DNA from 3 places in the Pseudoalteromonas sp. CNC9-20 genome. Region 2 is predicted to be linked to each of the others. Evidence: predicted binding sites of a transcription regulator. Region 2 holds the regulator's gene; each other region holds the start of a gene.
The links. Region 2 encodes sigma-54, which starts transcription at its own class of promoters, with help from an activator protein. Its sites were predicted from a motif close to GTTGGCACGNNNNTNGNNT; they were not measured.
Positions count from the first base shown of each region.

Region 1: MHM89_RS16145 (LiaF domain-containing protein) is a predicted target of sigma-54. The motif match lies at 1,449-1,467, and genes of this name have one in related genera.
Region 3: MHM89_RS13420 (flagellar assembly protein T N-terminal domain-containing protein) is a predicted target of sigma-54. The motif match lies at 4,039-4,057, and genes of this name have one in related genera.

Region 1 covers NZ_JAKRFS010000006.1:327,684-333,181, reverse strand. Annotated here, with positions in the region: gene MHM89_RS16155 (hypothetical protein) at 1-19, opposite strand, end outside; gene MHM89_RS16150 (GGDEF domain-containing protein) at 95-1,264, opposite strand; gene MHM89_RS16145 (LiaF domain-containing protein) at 1,499-2,194, shown strand; gene MHM89_RS16140 (sigma-54 dependent transcriptional regulator) at 2,233-3,573, opposite strand; gene MHM89_RS16135 (DUF2383 domain-containing protein) at 3,737-4,213, shown strand; gene MHM89_RS16130 (sulfotransferase family protein) at 4,259-4,900, shown strand; gene MHM89_RS16125 (tRNA-(ms[2]io[6]A)-hydroxylase) at 4,959-5,498, shown strand, end outside.
Region 2 covers NZ_JAKRFS010000004.1:116,336-121,833, reverse strand. Annotated here, with positions in the region: gene MHM89_RS10825 (KpsF/GutQ family sugar-phosphate isomerase) at 1-81, shown strand, start outside; gene kdsC (3-deoxy-manno-octulosonate-8-phosphatase KdsC) at 81-632, shown strand; gene lptC (LPS export ABC transporter periplasmic protein LptC) at 629-1,183, shown strand; gene lptA (lipopolysaccharide transport periplasmic protein LptA) at 1,173-1,697, shown strand; gene lptB (LPS export ABC transporter ATP-binding protein) at 1,697-2,422, shown strand; gene MHM89_RS10800 (RNA polymerase factor sigma-54) at 2,447-3,943, shown strand; gene hpf (ribosome hibernation promoting factor) at 3,969-4,256, shown strand; gene ptsN (PTS IIA-like nitrogen regulatory protein PtsN) at 4,258-4,704, shown strand; gene rapZ (RNase adapter RapZ) at 4,771-5,498, shown strand, end outside.
Region 3 covers NZ_JAKRFS010000005.1:171,590-177,087, forward strand. Annotated here, with positions in the region: gene MHM89_RS13400 (FlgO family outer membrane protein) at 1-162, shown strand, start outside; tRNA gene MHM89_RS13405 (tRNA-Arg) at 229-303, shown strand; gene MHM89_RS13410 (dihydrolipoyl dehydrogenase) at 452-1,900, opposite strand; gene MHM89_RS13415 (glutathione peroxidase) at 1,944-2,684, opposite strand; gene MHM89_RS13420 (flagellar assembly protein T N-terminal domain-containing protein) at 2,834-4,003, opposite strand; gene MHM89_RS13425 (LPP20 family lipoprotein) at 4,131-4,586, shown strand; gene MHM89_RS13430 (transglutaminase-like cysteine peptidase) at 4,894-5,498, shown strand, end outside.

The DNA.
Region 1 (5,498 bases), on a different contig from region 2:
TGACAAGGGTGTGACGCATTTACTGATCTCCGTGTAAAAGCGTTATTGTCTCTTAAAAGTTATTATTACTCAAACCCTTGTATGTCGGTTTGTGTTAGCCAGTAGAAGCCGTGGTGGTGTCGCTATGATGGGTTTCAACCAAGCAGTTACGGCCACGGCTTTTTGCCTCGTAAAGGCCTTTATCCGCTTCAATCAGCATCTTTTTAATATCAAAATGGCCACTCTCTCGGCAAGTGACGCCGATGCTAATGCTCAGCGGCAGGCGCTGATGGTGCCAATAAAATGAGCCCTCGGCAATGGCCTTACGTAAGCGATCGCCCACTTTGAGCGCCGTGCATTGATGGGTATTGGCTAAAATCACAGCGAATTCCTCTCCGCCAATACGCGCAGCTAAATCATCTTCTCTGAGTTGCTCGCGAATGCGCTGACTCACCCATTGCAACGCAGCGTCTCCGCCATCGTGACCAAACTGATCATTGACCTTCTTAAAGTAATCCAAATCTATCATCATGACTGCAAGTGGCTGCTGCTTAGCAATACACTGCGCGAGTCGTTTTTCGCCTTCATAGAAAAACGCACGACGATTGTACAAGCTTGTGAGTGGGTCGAAATTAGCTAAGTTAGTGAGTTTAGCTTCTGAGCGTATGAAAAAAAGCATCGGAAACACTAGTGCCGTGCATGTGGTCAGTAGTAAGTGAACAGCAAGAACTAACTGTTTGGTCCAAGGCGGTAATGATTGCTCCCAGTGCAACAAATTGGTAAGCAACAGGCCCGTTTGAACCAACATTACCAGCGCATGCAAGGTGACGAGAACAAGCAAAGTGGCGGCATATATATTGCCTTTGGTTGTTGTTCTAATAGCCGCTGCAGCGGCAAAGAATAGTGTGGCAATAGCCATAGAAGTGTAAATCTGCCCCCACAGTGGTTGGTGGTGCAACAACGCCAGTAACAACGCACTGAAACCCAGAATAAAATAGATAAACAACGGGTTATGGTGTTTTGAAGAGCTGTACCAGAGTATACCTCTTAGCACCAGCAATGGCGCTGTTATCATCAATAGTTGGGCGCTGTAATGGGTCAGTACCGGTAAGTCGATAAACACACGCAGAGTCGCGCTTATTTCAGCTAAACTAAATACCAGACAAGATAATCCCCAATACAAAAAGCTTCGTTGTGCACGTTGGTAAAACACCAACAACAAAAAGACGCCAATAAAGGCGTTTAGTAAAGTCGATACCACTATCAATGTTGGTAGATGTAACATGGCACTCGGGATGTTGGGGAGACACTTGAAGTTTAGTTCACCTACTTGGCGTCGCAACCCGCGCCATGGGGAGTTACTCAGTAAAGATAATTAAAATATCGTTAATTAAGCGTAAATATGGTGGTTTTGGCGAATGCGGTGAACTGGCTTAATCTCCATCTAACTGAAACTAAAGGAATTAATATTTGGCGCTGATTTTGCTTAGGTAAGCAAAACGACAACAGGAGTGTGAACATGAGTGTTCCTTTAAAGGACAGGCCGTTAGCGCAAGTAAAAGAAGAGATCATCGATCAGCTAATTTTAAATTACAGTCATGGTGAAATTTCAGCGCAGGCGTTTGAACGTCGCCTTGATCAAGCGTATGACTGCAGCTGCCAAGAGCAACTAGCAACATTGGTTGCTGATCTGCCGCTGCACAGCGACCCACGCTACAACAGCGAGAAGGCGGCACGTATGCGCACTCCTTTCACGCAAAGTAGCGAGCAGGTTAATGGTGAGAAAATTACCGCCATATTAAGCTCGGACCAACGCAGCGGTGAATGGGTTGTCCCTAAAGAAATTCATCTAAACAACTATTTGGGAAGCATTGAATTAGACTTTACCAACGCTATCTTTTCTCACCCTGAAGTACACATTTACGTTAATTGTATTTTGGGCAGTGATGAAATTGTGGTGCCAGAGAGTGTAGATGTGCAAACTCAGACCACCAATATCATGGGGTCACTGGTTAATAAGCGGGTCTCACTTGGGCCGCGATACGAAGATAAACAGCGACCGCGCATTATTATCCATGGGCGTATTATTCTCGGGAGTGTGGAAGTCAGTATTAAGCGAACGATGAAAGAGAAATTAAAGGCCTTTGCCTTTGACTTACGTGATTTATTTGATGGCCGAGAGCAGGGTAAAAGCCGTAACCGATATGATGGCTAAAATGTCGGGGCTTGTTCATAGCAAGCCCCGTAAACTGATTAGTCCTGAGAGTACTTTTCTAGTTTGTTGTAGAGTGTTTTCACACTAACACCTAATTGTTCAGCGGTGTCCGTTTTGTTGCCGGCGTTCTCTTCCAAGTTTTTCAAAATTGCCGCTTTTTCCAACTCTTCCAAGGAAACGCCAGTAGGAATATCGACGCTGTTGCTGTCGCTTTTGCTTACTGATTCACCCAATGAAAGATGTTCGGCTTTGATTACGTCATCGGCCAAGATCATCGCTCGTTCAATGGTGTGTTTTAGCTCCCGTACGTTGCCTGGCCAGTTATAAGCAGCAATGCGGCTAAGTGCATCGGTAGCGATACGTTTGTGGCTCAATTCTTGGGCATTACGGTAGGCAAGGAAGTGCTCAGCGAGGCCGGTGATGTCATTGCCTCGATCGCGCAGTGGTGGCACTCGGATAGGGAAGTGCGCTAAGCGGAAGTATAAATCCTCACGGAAAATGCCATCATCAATGGCTTGTTGCGGGTTACGGTTGGTTGCACAAACAATACGCACATCAGCATGTTTCACTTGTTGACTGCCTACGGCGCGATACTCTCCGCTTTCGAGCACGCGCAGTAACTTAACTTGTTGCTCTAATGGCATCTCTGTTACTTCGTCTAAAAACAGCGTACCGCCTTTAGCTTGGTCGAAGACCCCTTGGTGATCGCGGTGTGCACCTGTAAATGCGCCTTTCACATGACCAAATAACTCACTATCTATAAGCTCTGGGGAAAGCGCACCACAGTTTATCGCAACGAAAGGTGCTTGTGGCTTATCGCCAGCAATATGAACGGTATTGGCAACGAGCTCTTTACCTACACCACTTTCGCCAATAATCATCACGTTGGCATCAGTGCGTGCGACCTTACGAATAGTGCGATACAACTTGTGCATAGACTTAGAAGAGCCGACTAATAAACCAAATTGGTCAAGGTCGCTGGACTCAACAGCTTTACTTGATTGGCTGGCTTCACCAAACAGTTCGTAGCTGTCTTGCAGAGTTTCGCTAATCAGTTCCAAATCATAAGGGGCACGGCAGTGGAACCCGGCACCATCGCGCATCAACTTATCAAGATATGGATTTGGCTTACCTTTACTTAAAAATAGAAACTCAACGTGCGATAACGCGTCGGTGTCATTTAGGGTGTTGTATCCTTGTTCATTGAATTCTTCGAGTTCCACCAATGCAATATCACACCCCGACTGGGCAACTTGCGCTTCCCACGGCTCAAACTCGTTTGCGTAGACCAGCTGAAACTTTTTTAATACTTCTAATTTAGCCAGCTTCGAGACCAGCTCGGGATCGCTGAGTTGTACAAACATTTTAACCTGGTGCATACATCACTCTCCTTGAAAGAGTTGTAAAAATAACAAGTCAGCGGGTAGATGTTACTCGGGTTCAGCGAGGAGGTCCTTCTAACCTTCTGATTTATAATAAAATAAATAATGGTATATGAATTGCAGGTGAACTTGGTACATCAGCGACCATAGGAGTTTAGATATGGTTAACCTTGACCAAACACAAGCAAAACGTGATAAAAAAATTGCCAAAGATATTCTTAAGCTGAACCGAGATGCGGCGACGTTTTATAAGCAGGCAGCCGAGCAGGTCGGTGACTACAACGTCAGGCATGTCTTTATCAATATGGCAAAAATACGGGAACAAGCCCAGTTATCTGTCTACGATGTGGATGAAAATCCCGATCACAGCAGTATAGAAAATACTTGGCTGGGTACAGCGATCGCTTGGTACGCGCAAGCTAAGAGTCATTTTTCTAACAGGCCTGAGCAGTCAATGATAATCGATCTCATTGAGTTCGAGAAGAAGTTATTGGCGAAAATAAAAAAAGCAGTCAGTGAAGCTCGCGACCCAGCACTCAAAGGCGCTTTAGCGAGTATTACTGCCGATATTCAGATGTGTATCGACCAACTCAGTGCATGTAAACCAGCGAATACTCGCAGCCACGCAACGCAGTGAGTACAATAACGGCCACAGCAATGTTTAACAACCCATACTATGGCCATGTCGAAAATATTTGTGATAGGTTTACCGCGCAGCGGCACCACCAGCGTGTGTGCTGCTGCGCTCGATTTAGGTCTTCGCACCGCCCACACAGCTTATACTAAAGCGTGTTTTGAGCGTGCGGAGCTCATCGCCGACACACCCTGCTTTAGCCACTACCTGGAGCTGGCTGAGCGCTTCCCTGAAGCAAAATTTGTGCTCTTGCAACGTCAACCAGAGCGTTGGCTGGAGTCTATCCAACGCTTATTGCAGCGAATGAAAACCAATTTATTGAGCGATACAGGGGGGTTTAGTCCGCTTCTTAAAGCAAGTTACCATCGTGTATTTTCGCCTTTGAATGAACAAAGCCTAATTGATGGTAAGCACCTTGAATATTGCTATAAGCGGCATCAGCAACAGGTATCGACGTATTTTGCTCAGCAAGCGCACCGTTTACTGACAATTGATATCAGTGAGCCGCAGAGTTTTCAGCAATTTTGCCAGTTTGTTGGAGCCAATAGTACGAGCAAGCAATTTGCGCACCTTAACCAGCATAATAAGGTGATGGCTTGGCGCGACTTAAAGCACCCGCTGAAAGTACCCTCCACGCGCAACGGCAAGGTCGATAACCTTGAGGCGTGGCTTAGGGGTGAAGCGGTATGAGTGCGTGCAAATTTGGTATAGAATGCCAGCCATTGTTTATATACCCATCATATTGACCATGTTCGAACTCAAATACCACACGCCAGCACAATGGACTGACGCTGTACTGGCCGATTTTGACGCATTTTTACAAGACCATGCTGGCGCTGAGAAAAAAGCCTCGGGCATGGCGTTGTCGATGCTGTCTCACTACCCAGATAAACGCAAGCTCGTTAAAGCGATGACTGATTTAGCACTCGAAGAGATGATTCATTTTAAGCAAGTGGTTAAGTTGCTAAGCGAGCGCGATGTGAACCTAGGGGATGATAAAAAAGACCCTTATGTGAATCAGCTGCGAGGCATGTTTCGCCATGGTAAAGACGTGTTTATGATGGACCGGCTGCTGGTCGCGGCTGTGATTGAAGCTCGAGGCCATGAGCGCTTCGCGCTAATAGCTGAAGCCTTGCCACCTGGTAAAGACAAAGAATTTTATGTCGCGATTGCAAAATCAGAAGAAAAACATAAAAACTTATTTGTTGAGCTTGCTTATGAGTATTTCGACAAGGCTGAAGTCGATGCGCGGTTAGCCCAAGTGATTGAGCGCGAGGCACAAATTTGC
Region 2 (5,498 bases):
GGACTCATTGTGACCGATCACGAGCAACGTCCCATTGGCGCGCTGAATACGCAAGACTTATTGCGCGCGGGGGTGATTTAGTGTTGTTTTCAGAATTATACCAAGCCATAGACGAAGACGCATGGCAACGTGCACAGCGCACTCGATTGTTAATTTGCGACATTGATGGCGTGTTTTCAGATGGCCGTATTTATTTAGGCAATCAAGGCGAGGAATTAAAGGCCTTTAATACCAAAGACGGGTTCGGCATTAAAGCGTTGCTCAATGCGGGTGTTGAAGTTGCTGTTATCACCGGGCGACAATCACAGATAGTAAAAACGCGAATGCAAAGCTTGGGTGTCCCCCACATTTATCAAGGTAAAGAGAATAAGCTCGAAGCCTATGCACAGTTAAAACGCACATTAAACCTAAGCGATGAGCAAATAGCCTACATTGGTGATGATGGCCCTGATTTACCGGTGATGGAGCAAGTCGGGTTCGCCGTAGCGGTTAACGACGCTCACCCACTGGTTAAGCGAATAGCCCATTACAGTACCTTGCTACCAGGGGGTTTTGGTGCTGTGCGTGAGCTCACAGATTTGCTGATGCTGGCCCAAGGACACAGCCTGGGAACACAGGGAAGTAGCACATGAACGCAGCGAGAGCGCTCATATCACTGCTATTTATCGTCGCGATGGCGTGGCTTTGGTACCCTTATTTTATGAAGTCGACAGATGATGGTGTCGCTCAGCAAGACCATATTGCCACACCCGACTATATCGCAACTGGGCTAAGTCAGACTAGTTATAACGATCAGGGTGAGTTAAGCCACACCGTTTATGCTGAGGAAATGGAGCTGTATCAAGAGCTCGGGTTTACGCATTTCACCAAGCCGGTATTTACCTTATATGGTGAAACAGAAAATTGGCAGGTAAACGCCGATGAAGCGACTTTATACAACAACAACATTTTGATCTTGGAAAATAACGTCACCGCCACCAACTTAAAAGAAGGGGCGATGATTGAGAAGGTCAGCGCTGAGGCCATTCAAGTTGATATAGATAGCCAGCGCATGGAGTCCGAGCAAGCTGTAGTATTAAGTGGCCCGAATATGAAGATCACCGGGCAAGGCTTGAAAGCAGACCTCAATACAGAGATAGTTGAATTAACAGAACATACGCGAACAATATATTATGACCAATAAAATCAGTGCATTAATTACATCCATCGCAATTGGCTTATGCTCTGCCAGCGCTACTGCTGAGCAAATTACCGCCAAGGAAGTGTTAATTGATGCCGACAAACAACAAGCACTGATCAAAGAAAATATCACTATTTTTGATAAGAACGTGCATATTGTTCACGGCAAACGGGAAATAAAAGCTGACCGCCTTGAGGCTCACCGTCGTCCAGAATTGGGTGATAACAAGCAATTGCTCGTAGCCACCGGCTCACCAGCTGTGTACACCGAAGTGATGGAAGATGGCACCGAGATTTCTGCACAGGCGCTGGAAATTCGTTATGACGTCGCCTCTGAGACCCTTAAAATTCAAGGTGATGCTAAGATTGCCATGGCCGACCAGCATATCGTTGCCGAAACCATAAGCTATGATATTGCCAAACAGCTGATCACCGCCGAAAAAGATGAAAACTCCAGCACACGAGTGCGCACAACATTAACACCACAAAGTGACGATACGCCGGAGAAAGAGCAATAATGGCGACTCTTAAAGCACAAAAATTAGCGAAAAGCTATAAAGGCCGGGAGGTCGTCAAAAGTGTGGGCTTAGAGGTGCAAGCAGGTAGTATCGTCGGCTTGCTCGGCCCTAATGGAGCCGGTAAGACAACTACTTTTTACATGATAGTTGGCTTAGTACCCAGTGATAAAGGCACCATCAGTATTGATGATGAGGATATCACCTTAATGCCGATGCACTCTCGTGCGCGCTTAGGTATTGGTTATTTACCGCAGGAATCATCTATTTTTCGAAAGCTGACAGTTTTTCAAAATTTGATGGCCATCCTAGAAACCCGCAAGGGCTTAAGCAAAGCAGAGCGTGAAAGCGAGCTTGAGGGCCTGCTTGATGAGTTTAATATACAGCACATTCGAGACTCACAAGGAATGGCGTTATCTGGTGGCGAACGTCGCCGGGTAGAAATAGCGCGAGCATTAGCGGCAAACCCAAAGTTTATCTTGTTGGATGAACCTTTTGCTGGTGTCGACCCTATTTCAGTGTTAGATATAAAGAAAATCATAGAGCATCTGCGCAATCGTGGTATTGGTGTATTAATCACCGACCACAATGTGCGAGAGACCCTAGACGTATGTGAAACCGCATACATTGTTTCCCATGGCGAGCTCATTGCTTCTGGCACTCCAGAGCAAGTTCTTGCCGATCAAACGGTTCGCGACGTCTATTTGGGTGAGCAGTTTAGATTATAACGATTAAAGGATTGTTAGAGATACATGAGGCAATCATTACAGCTGCGCCTAGGCCAGCAATTAACAATGACCCCACAATTGCAGCAAGCGATTCGCCTGTTGCAGCTCAGTACTTTGGATCTCCAACAAGAAATTCAAGAGGCGTTGGACGCCAACCCATTACTTGAAGTTGAAGAAGACAATTACGCCGACAATAACGACAACCAAGAGCAAAAAGAGTCGACGTCCGACAACCAAAATAACGATACCGCCGAGACGGCCAGCGCCAGTAAGGATGAAGTTGAAAGTGCTGATGCCATGAACAACGAGTCCATCAGTGAAGACTTGCCCATGGATGTGTCTTGGGATGAGTATATTAGTGCGGCTCCCGTTGCCTCCTCTGGGCCTATGCCAGAAGATGAGTCTATCTACCAAGGCGAAACCACCGAGTCGTTACATGATTATTTAATGTGGCAGCTGCAATTAACACCTTTTAGTGCCACCGACGAGGCCATCGCCACAGCTATCATTGAAGCCATCAATGACAACGGCATTTTAACGGTCAGCTGTGAAGATCTGCTGGAAAGCTTGAATCATGATGAACAAGACGATGGTATCGAGCTCGATGAAATTGAAGCCGTTCTTAAGCGTATCCAACTCTTTGATCCAGTAGGAATTGGTGCGCGTTCTTTACAAGAGTGCTTGTTGATCCAGCTCAAGCAATTTGACCCACAAACCCCTTGGCTTGAAGAGACCAAAGAGGTAGTTTGTAACTATATTGATTTGCTTGGTAGTCGTGACTATCGCACCTTGATGAAAAAGACTAAGCTTAAAGAAGCGCAGTTAAAAGAGGTGATGACACTGATACACAGTTTAAATCCGACTCCTGCAGCCACGATTGTGCGAGAGCAGTCAGAGTATGTGATTCCAGACGTATCGGTGAAGAAAGTTAAAGGCCGCTGGGTGGTTGAATTAAACCCAGATAGTATGCCTAAGATCCGCGTTAACGATCACTATGCATCAATGTCGCGAAGCTGTAAGTCGCAAAGTGATAGTCAATTTATTCGCTCGCATTTACAAGAAGCGAAATGGTTTATAAAGAGCTTGGAACAACGCAATGATACGCTACTTAAAGTAACTAATTGCATTGTTCAACAACAACAGGCATTCTTTGAACATGGTGAAGAGGCAATGAAGCCAATGGTGCTTAATGACGTTGCCGAAATGGTGGAAATGCATGAGTCAACGATTTCCCGTGTGACCACCCAAAAGTATATGCATACACCACGGGGTATTTTTGAGCTGAAGTACTTTTTCTCCAGCCATGTTACAACCGAAAACGGAGGTGAATGCTCGTCTACAGCGATTCGAGCATTGATCAAAAAGCTAGTAGCTGCGGAGAATCCTGCTAAACCGTTGAGTGATAGCAAGATTGCCGACGTACTAGCCGAGCAAGGAATTAAAGTGGCTCGGCGCACGATTGCTAAATATCGTGAATCGCTAGCCATTCCACCGTCAAATCAGCGTAAAAGTTTGATATAGACGTTAGACAAGAAGGAAAATGCTTATGCAATTAAATCTTACCGGTCGTCACGTAGAAATCACTGATTCTCTTCGCAACTATGTGAATAGCAAATTTGCAAAATTAGAGCGTCACTTTGACCATATAAATAATGTGCATGTCATTCTTGATATTGAAAAACTAACACAAAAAGCAGAAGCTACTCTTCACGTTAACGGTGGTGAACTGTTCGCAACCGCAGAGCACCAGGATATGTATGCGGCGATCGACGGCTTAATTGATAAGCTCGACCGTCAAGTGATTAAACATAAAGAGAAATTATCTCGTCACTAACATGAACCTAGATTCACTCTTTACCAAGGACTGCAGCAAAGCTGCGGTCCTTTTTAATAGCAAAAAAAGAATGCTGGAGTACCTCTCTCAGGTGGCTCATCAGCACAGTCCTCACCTCAGCGAGCAATCGGTACTTGATGCTTTGCTAACCCGCGAAAAGCTGGGCAGTACTGGCATCGGCAAAGGCGTTGCTATTCCACATGGCCGTCTCGATGGTATCGACAGTACGATTGCCATTGTTGTAACCAATCGCGAAGCCATTAACTTTGATGCCATTGATAACCGTCCAGTGGATATCTTTGTCGCACTTTTAGTGCCGGCTAATGAGACTGAACAACACCTGAAGACCTTAGCGACAATTGCTGATAAACTAAAAGACAAACAACTGTGTAAACAACTGCGCTCAGCCAGCAGCGATCAAGAGCTTTATCAATTGATCGCCGACTAATGCGCGCCGTATTGGTTCATGGTGTGGTTTAAATGTGCGTCTTGGGGTAAAACAAGGAGTTGTCGGATGGAACTTATCATTGTCAGTGGTCGCTCGGGTTCTGGAAAATCAGTCGCGTTACGGGTGCTCGAAGACCTTGGGTACTATTGCGTAGATAACATCCCAGTTATTTTACTCCCCTCCTTGGTGCGCAGTGTTTCAGCAAATTATGACAAAATTGCCGTCAGTATCGACGTGCGCAATTTGCCCAAAGAACAGCATGAATTTAACGACATTCTCGCTTACCTGCCTGAGTTTGCTAAGCCTTCGCTGTTTTACCTTGATAGTGACGAACAAACGTTGATTAAGCGTTTCTCTGAAACTCGTCGACTACACCCCTTATCCATGCAAAATATGACGTTGGATGTCGCTATTCGTGAAGAGAAGCAGCTTCTTGATGTACTCATCTCCCACGCCGACTTTATTATTGATACAACTGAGCTCAGTGTTCACCAGTTGGCGGAGATGATCCGTGAAAAAGTGCTGGGTAAAAAAGACAAGCAATTACTGATCACTTTTGAGTCTTTTGGGTTTAAACATGGCATTCCAAAAAATGCTGATTATGTGTTTGATGTGCGGTTTCTCCCCAATCCCCATTGGGAACCTGAACTAAAGGCGCTCACAGGGTTAGACCAACCCGTTCAAGATTATCTAGCCAGTCACTCAATCGTGCAAAAGTTCACTTGGCAGATCCAAACTTTTGTTCAAACTTGGTTACCCCACCTAGAGCGTAATAACCGTAGTTATTTAACCAT
Region 3 (5,498 bases), on a different contig from region 2:
TCGGTGGGTGTAGACCATGTTCTCACCGGTACACTGGTGTACCGCCCCAATGGTGTGGTGATTAATGCTCGAGTGATCAGTAGTCAGGATCAAGTCATTAAAGCCAGCGCCCGCCAGTTTATTCCTTACTTTGTTTTAGACGACCTATTGCCGCATGGTTAATAGCTCAGCGTTTATGCCTTAAGCTATTGCTATTTAAGGTGAAGTTATTTGATAATAGAGGCCAGTGGCCTCTTAGTTAAATGGATATAACAACCCCCTCCTAAGGGGTAGTTGCAGGTTCGATTCCTGCAGGGGCTGCCAGTTTATCCGCATCGACCTATCACCATAAAAGCACTTTTTATTCGTGTTAAAGACAGTACTTAGCAGATAAATACGATAACGGTCTTGCGATGCGTGCTTAGGTACCTATGCCTCTGGGTCGTGGACTCAGAGGCCGAAACAGGTATTACTAGGCGCCAGGGCCGCACTCTATACAGTGTCTAATAATATCAGGACCAAACTTTAGCTTGGCGTTAACGTTTCGTAGCGCCGTGCGCACGCCTTCCTCTATGACTGGGTGGTAAAATGGCATCTCTAACATTTGTGGTACAGTCATTTTGTTTTGCACCGCCCAGGCAAGCAAGTGAGCGATATGCTCGGCTGCAGGGCCTATCATTTCGGCGCCCAAAAATAGGCCGCTGCCTTGCTCTGCGTAAACTCTTAACATCCCTTTATTTTTTAACATAACGCGGCTGCGTCCTTGGTTTTCAAAGCTTACTTCGCCGATTTCATAGCAGCCACAATCACCAAAGCGTTTACTTACTTGCTGATAAGACTCGCCAACCATCGCAATTTGTGGGTCGCTAAATACAGCCGCAATTGGCGCTCGACGTAAGCCATTACGCACATCAGGGTAGCGTCCTGCATTGTGCCCTGCGATAGTGCCTTGATCCGTAGCTTCATGTAGCAGCGGCACCATATTACTGGCATCTCCGGCAATAAATATGTTGCTGTCCCCGCATTGCATAGTGTATTCATCGGCAATGGGGACTCCTCGCTCATCAAGCTCTAGCGATGTATTTGTCAATGCTAGCTTATCGACGTTCGGTTTGCGGCCTGTGGCGGCAAGCACGTAGTCGAACTGTTCGCTGTGTTGTTGTCCATGACCGTCGGTATAAGTGAATTGAGCTTTATCGCCGACTTGTCGCATATTTGTCACTTGAGCATCGGCGTCTACGAAAAACTCTTCAGCGAAGGTGGTGGCGGCATAATCTTTTAAGACTGGATCGCTTAGCGGGCCAATCGCTCCGCCAACGCCGAATAACTTTACGCGTACCCCTAAACGATGCAATGCTTGGCCAAGCTCTAGACCAATAACGCCAGGGCCAAAAACAGCCACAGACTCGGGTAAGTCTTGCCAGTCAAAAACCTCATCGTTAACAATTAAGCGCTCGCCAAAGTTGTTAAACGCTTCTGGGTAGCTAGGTCGGGAGCCGGTGGCGATAACGACACGCTTGGCTTCAATTAACGTATGATCAGCGACTTGAACTTGATGATCATTAATAAATTGTGCGTGGCCAATCAGACGGTCTTGCGGGTCGATATCTTCGACTGCATCAATTACAAAGCCAACAAAGCGATCACGTTCGCTGCGCACGCGATGCATCACTGCCTGACCATCAATAATAGGGGCTTGGGTATTAATACCGAAACGGTTTGCTGTGTGCACACTGTGGGCTGCTTCTGCAGCGGCGATCAAGAGTTTGCTAGGCATGCAGCCAACTCGCGCACAAGTTGTTCCGTAATGGCCTGCCTCAACCATGAGTACCTTATTGGTATGTTCTTTCGCGCTGCGATAAGCACTTAGACCGGCTGAGCCTGCGCCAATGACTAAAACATCGGTGCTCACTTTATTCATAGCAGTGTCCTTATAAAAAGGGCCCGCAGGCCCTTAAAATGAATTAGTTGTTAGTGAAGTAAAGGGAAAGCTCATCAGAGCCACCTATATGTTGCCCACCAATAAATACTTGCGGGACCGTATCTCTACCGGATATTGCTTTTAAGCTGGTAAGCGACGCTTGACTACCTAACACAATTTCCTCAAAAGCAAGACCGTGCTGCGAAAGCATTGCTTTCGCTTTGGTACAAAACGGGCATCCCGGCTTAGTAATAATGCTTACCGGCTGTGGCTTACTTTGTTTGGGGTTAATATAATCAAGCATAGTATCTGCATCCGATACCTCAAAAGGGTCGCCTGGTTTTTGCGGCTCGATAAACATCTTCTCGACCACACCGTCTTTCACGAGCATGGAGTAGCGCCAGCTACGTTTACCAAAACCTAGGTCGTTCTTGTCGACCAGCATGCCCATGCCGTCGGTGAACTCGCCGTTACCGTCAGGGAGTAAGGTAATATTGTCGGCTTCTTGGTGCTCAGCCCAGGCATTCATCACAAATGTATCGTTTACCGACACACAGACAATGTCATCTACGCCATTTTGTTTTAGTACACCGGCAAGTTCGTTGTAGCGTGGTAAGTGTGTTGACGAGCAGGTTGGTGTAAACGCACCGGGCAATGAGAACACCACGACCGTCTTACCTGAAAAGATATCGTCTGAGGTAAGTTGTTGCCATTGCTCGCCTTTACGCACTGCAAATGTCACCTGAGGAATTCGTTGGCCTTCGCTGTTGTTAAATGTTGTCATACTGATAATCTCCTTTCGATGTGTTGGGTACAGTGTGACAAAAGCGAATTGATTTGTATATCAGTAAGAATTGATGACTTTGATTGTTAAAATCGAACGTTGAACGTATCTTGATTTTAAATGGTACCCAGGGAAGTGCTGAGCCTAGGCTATTGGCTCAGCAACACTAAGTCGTTGAGTTGAATATTCGCCAGTGGCCGTTTACCAATATTAGTGGCAATGGCACTGTGTTGGTAAAGCTGATTCACTTCTACACGGTGTAAGGTGGTTACCTGACGTGGCAAATGTTTGCCTGCATAGGTGGTGAGGTTGCTGCTATGCGCCAAAGTGAGTTGCTGACCCATCACTAAGCCGTTGGCTTTACCTAAGTTGACAACTACTTGGTCACCATCAATATGCTGAATTAATCCACGGGTGGGTAGGCAGCGCAGCTCATTGTTAAGGTCAAACATCACTTTCTCACTAAGCGCAGTAATGGCTCGTCCGTATTGGCTTTGCCAAAAAGTGCCACTGTTTACATCGATACGAGCGGTTTTTTCAAACTGCCAAGGCCCTTGAGTTTGATAGGCTTTTTGCCATATTTTTTCAAAGCTCAAGGCATCGAATAACGCAAACTCTACATTAAAATAGCGGTTATAGCTTTCATCCTGCCAAAATGCATAATCATTATTCAATTGCTTGCCGGTGGAAATATCGGTGATTTGCGAGAGTAACACGTACTGACTGTTACTTTTGTCGCGAATATATTCCAGTACGTTTTCATCATACTGAAATTGCTGTGTAAAGAAGGGGCTAACATCCACCGCTTCTTTAAAATAAGGAATAGGCAGCATAGCTAATTGCGTTTGGCTCATAATTGCGTAGAGCTGCTTAGTAAAAGCAGGGGCTACGTCAAATATTTGACCATAACGAGCTTGCTGTGGATTATCCAATGCCGTGCGTGTGAGAGCAAAGTGGCTAATAAAGTCTTGTTCAGGGCATTGCTGTGGGTTGTCTAACACTTCAATTTGCATGGTGACACTGATCATGCCATCACTTTGTTGCTCTTCGAGCAGCTGCATCTGTTGTACTTGACCATGTGCTTGCAAAGAAAGGTGATCCTGAGTGAGCACGCCGTTAGTCAAGGTCTGCACACTGGATAGCTCCAGCCCTGAATATAATAACGCCTGTTTTATAGCGTCACTGACCGCGTTGGCGCGTGCTGTTTCGGTATCTCCATCCTCTAAAGTCGCAACCCCTGTGGTTTGCAACCATTGGGCGCTGACACTCGGGCTTATTAGTGCAATCATCAGTGCGCACACAGATGCCAAATATCGCATAGTTATCCCACCTAAAAATGTTCTTGCAACAAAGATAGCAAAGAACATACCAACTCCCCTGTAATAGTGGCATTTATCGTGCATACTACTGAACATAGGTTTAGAGACAATCAGTGTGGAGCAAAACATGCTACGAATGATGATACTGCTGATCAGCACATGGAGCATGCTCGGTTGCAGCAGTGTGTTTGATAAGCACGTTGAATACGCCATAGAGCAGCCTGACAATTATCCGATTTTACGTGCGATTGGCTACGCGCCTATTGCACCGCAGCCCGGTGAAAGCGCTCAGCAAAAATCGCTGATGGCGATGAAAGCTTCAAAGATAGAAGCCTATCGGGAGTTGGCGGAGCAGGTTTATGGCCAACAAATGCAAGGGCAAACCACCGTTGCCAATGCCATTGCTGGAGATGATGTACTGCAAGCGCGGGTTCAAGGGGTGATCCGAGGGGCTCGAGTTAAACGCAGTTATGTTGTTGGCGATAGTTATGCGACTGAATTAGAGCTGGATATGAAGCTAGTACACGATCTTTACATTACTCAGAGTAAGCCTCGCAAGGTAAAAAAGGTCACTTACTACTGAGGTGCTTGCTGATATACAACATTGCCCCAAGTGTACGCCAGTGCGCTTGGGTTTATCTTTTCTTGCCTTTATACACCTGCATTTTTGCTTTAATTTCTAATATCAAACTTATTCTAAGCACCTCTTTATACTGCATTTACGGCTAACATCGGGTGCTGCAGAACTGAAAATCACTGCTATGCTTTAATAAATCAAACCCATTGCGTCCTAAGCGGTGCGCAGAAACTATGTAGGCCTTTAGGACGTAGTGAGCAGTGCGAAAATTATAAATAAAATACGGTGGCTGGGGCTAGGTTTAGTGTTCGCCATGACGTTGCTCATGAGTGGCATTCACGCTGGCGCAACTATGGACAGCGGCTTGTTTCAAACGCTTATGCGCAACCAATACGGTACTCAACGTTTACTGGTGGCGCAGCGCTGGCAGCAATTACTAGCTAGCTTGAGTGCTGAAACCGAAACCCGCAAAGTGCAACTGGTCAATCAGTTTTTTGCCACGCAAGTGCGCTACCGCACCGACCAACTTCTCTACAAACAACAAGATTATTGGGCAACGCCATTAGAAACCTTAGGGCAAGGGCTGGGCGATTGTGAAGACTACGCCATAGCGAAATACGCGTCATTGAGGATGCTAGGCATCGCTGATAATAAGCTGCGGCTTATCTATGTTAAAGCGCAAATAGGCGGCCCTCGCAGCCAAGAGTTTCAAGCGCATATGGTGTTGGGTTATTACCCGACCCCCAGTAGCCAACCCATCATTCTCGACTCGCTCACAAGTGCTATTTTGCCAGCAGCGAAGCGCACTGATTTATATCCGGTATTCAGCTTTAACAGTGAAGGTCTGTGGACTGCAACGTCAACTCACAGTGTGGCCGACCCTCGGGCGAGATTATCTCGCTGGCATTCGGTTTTAAA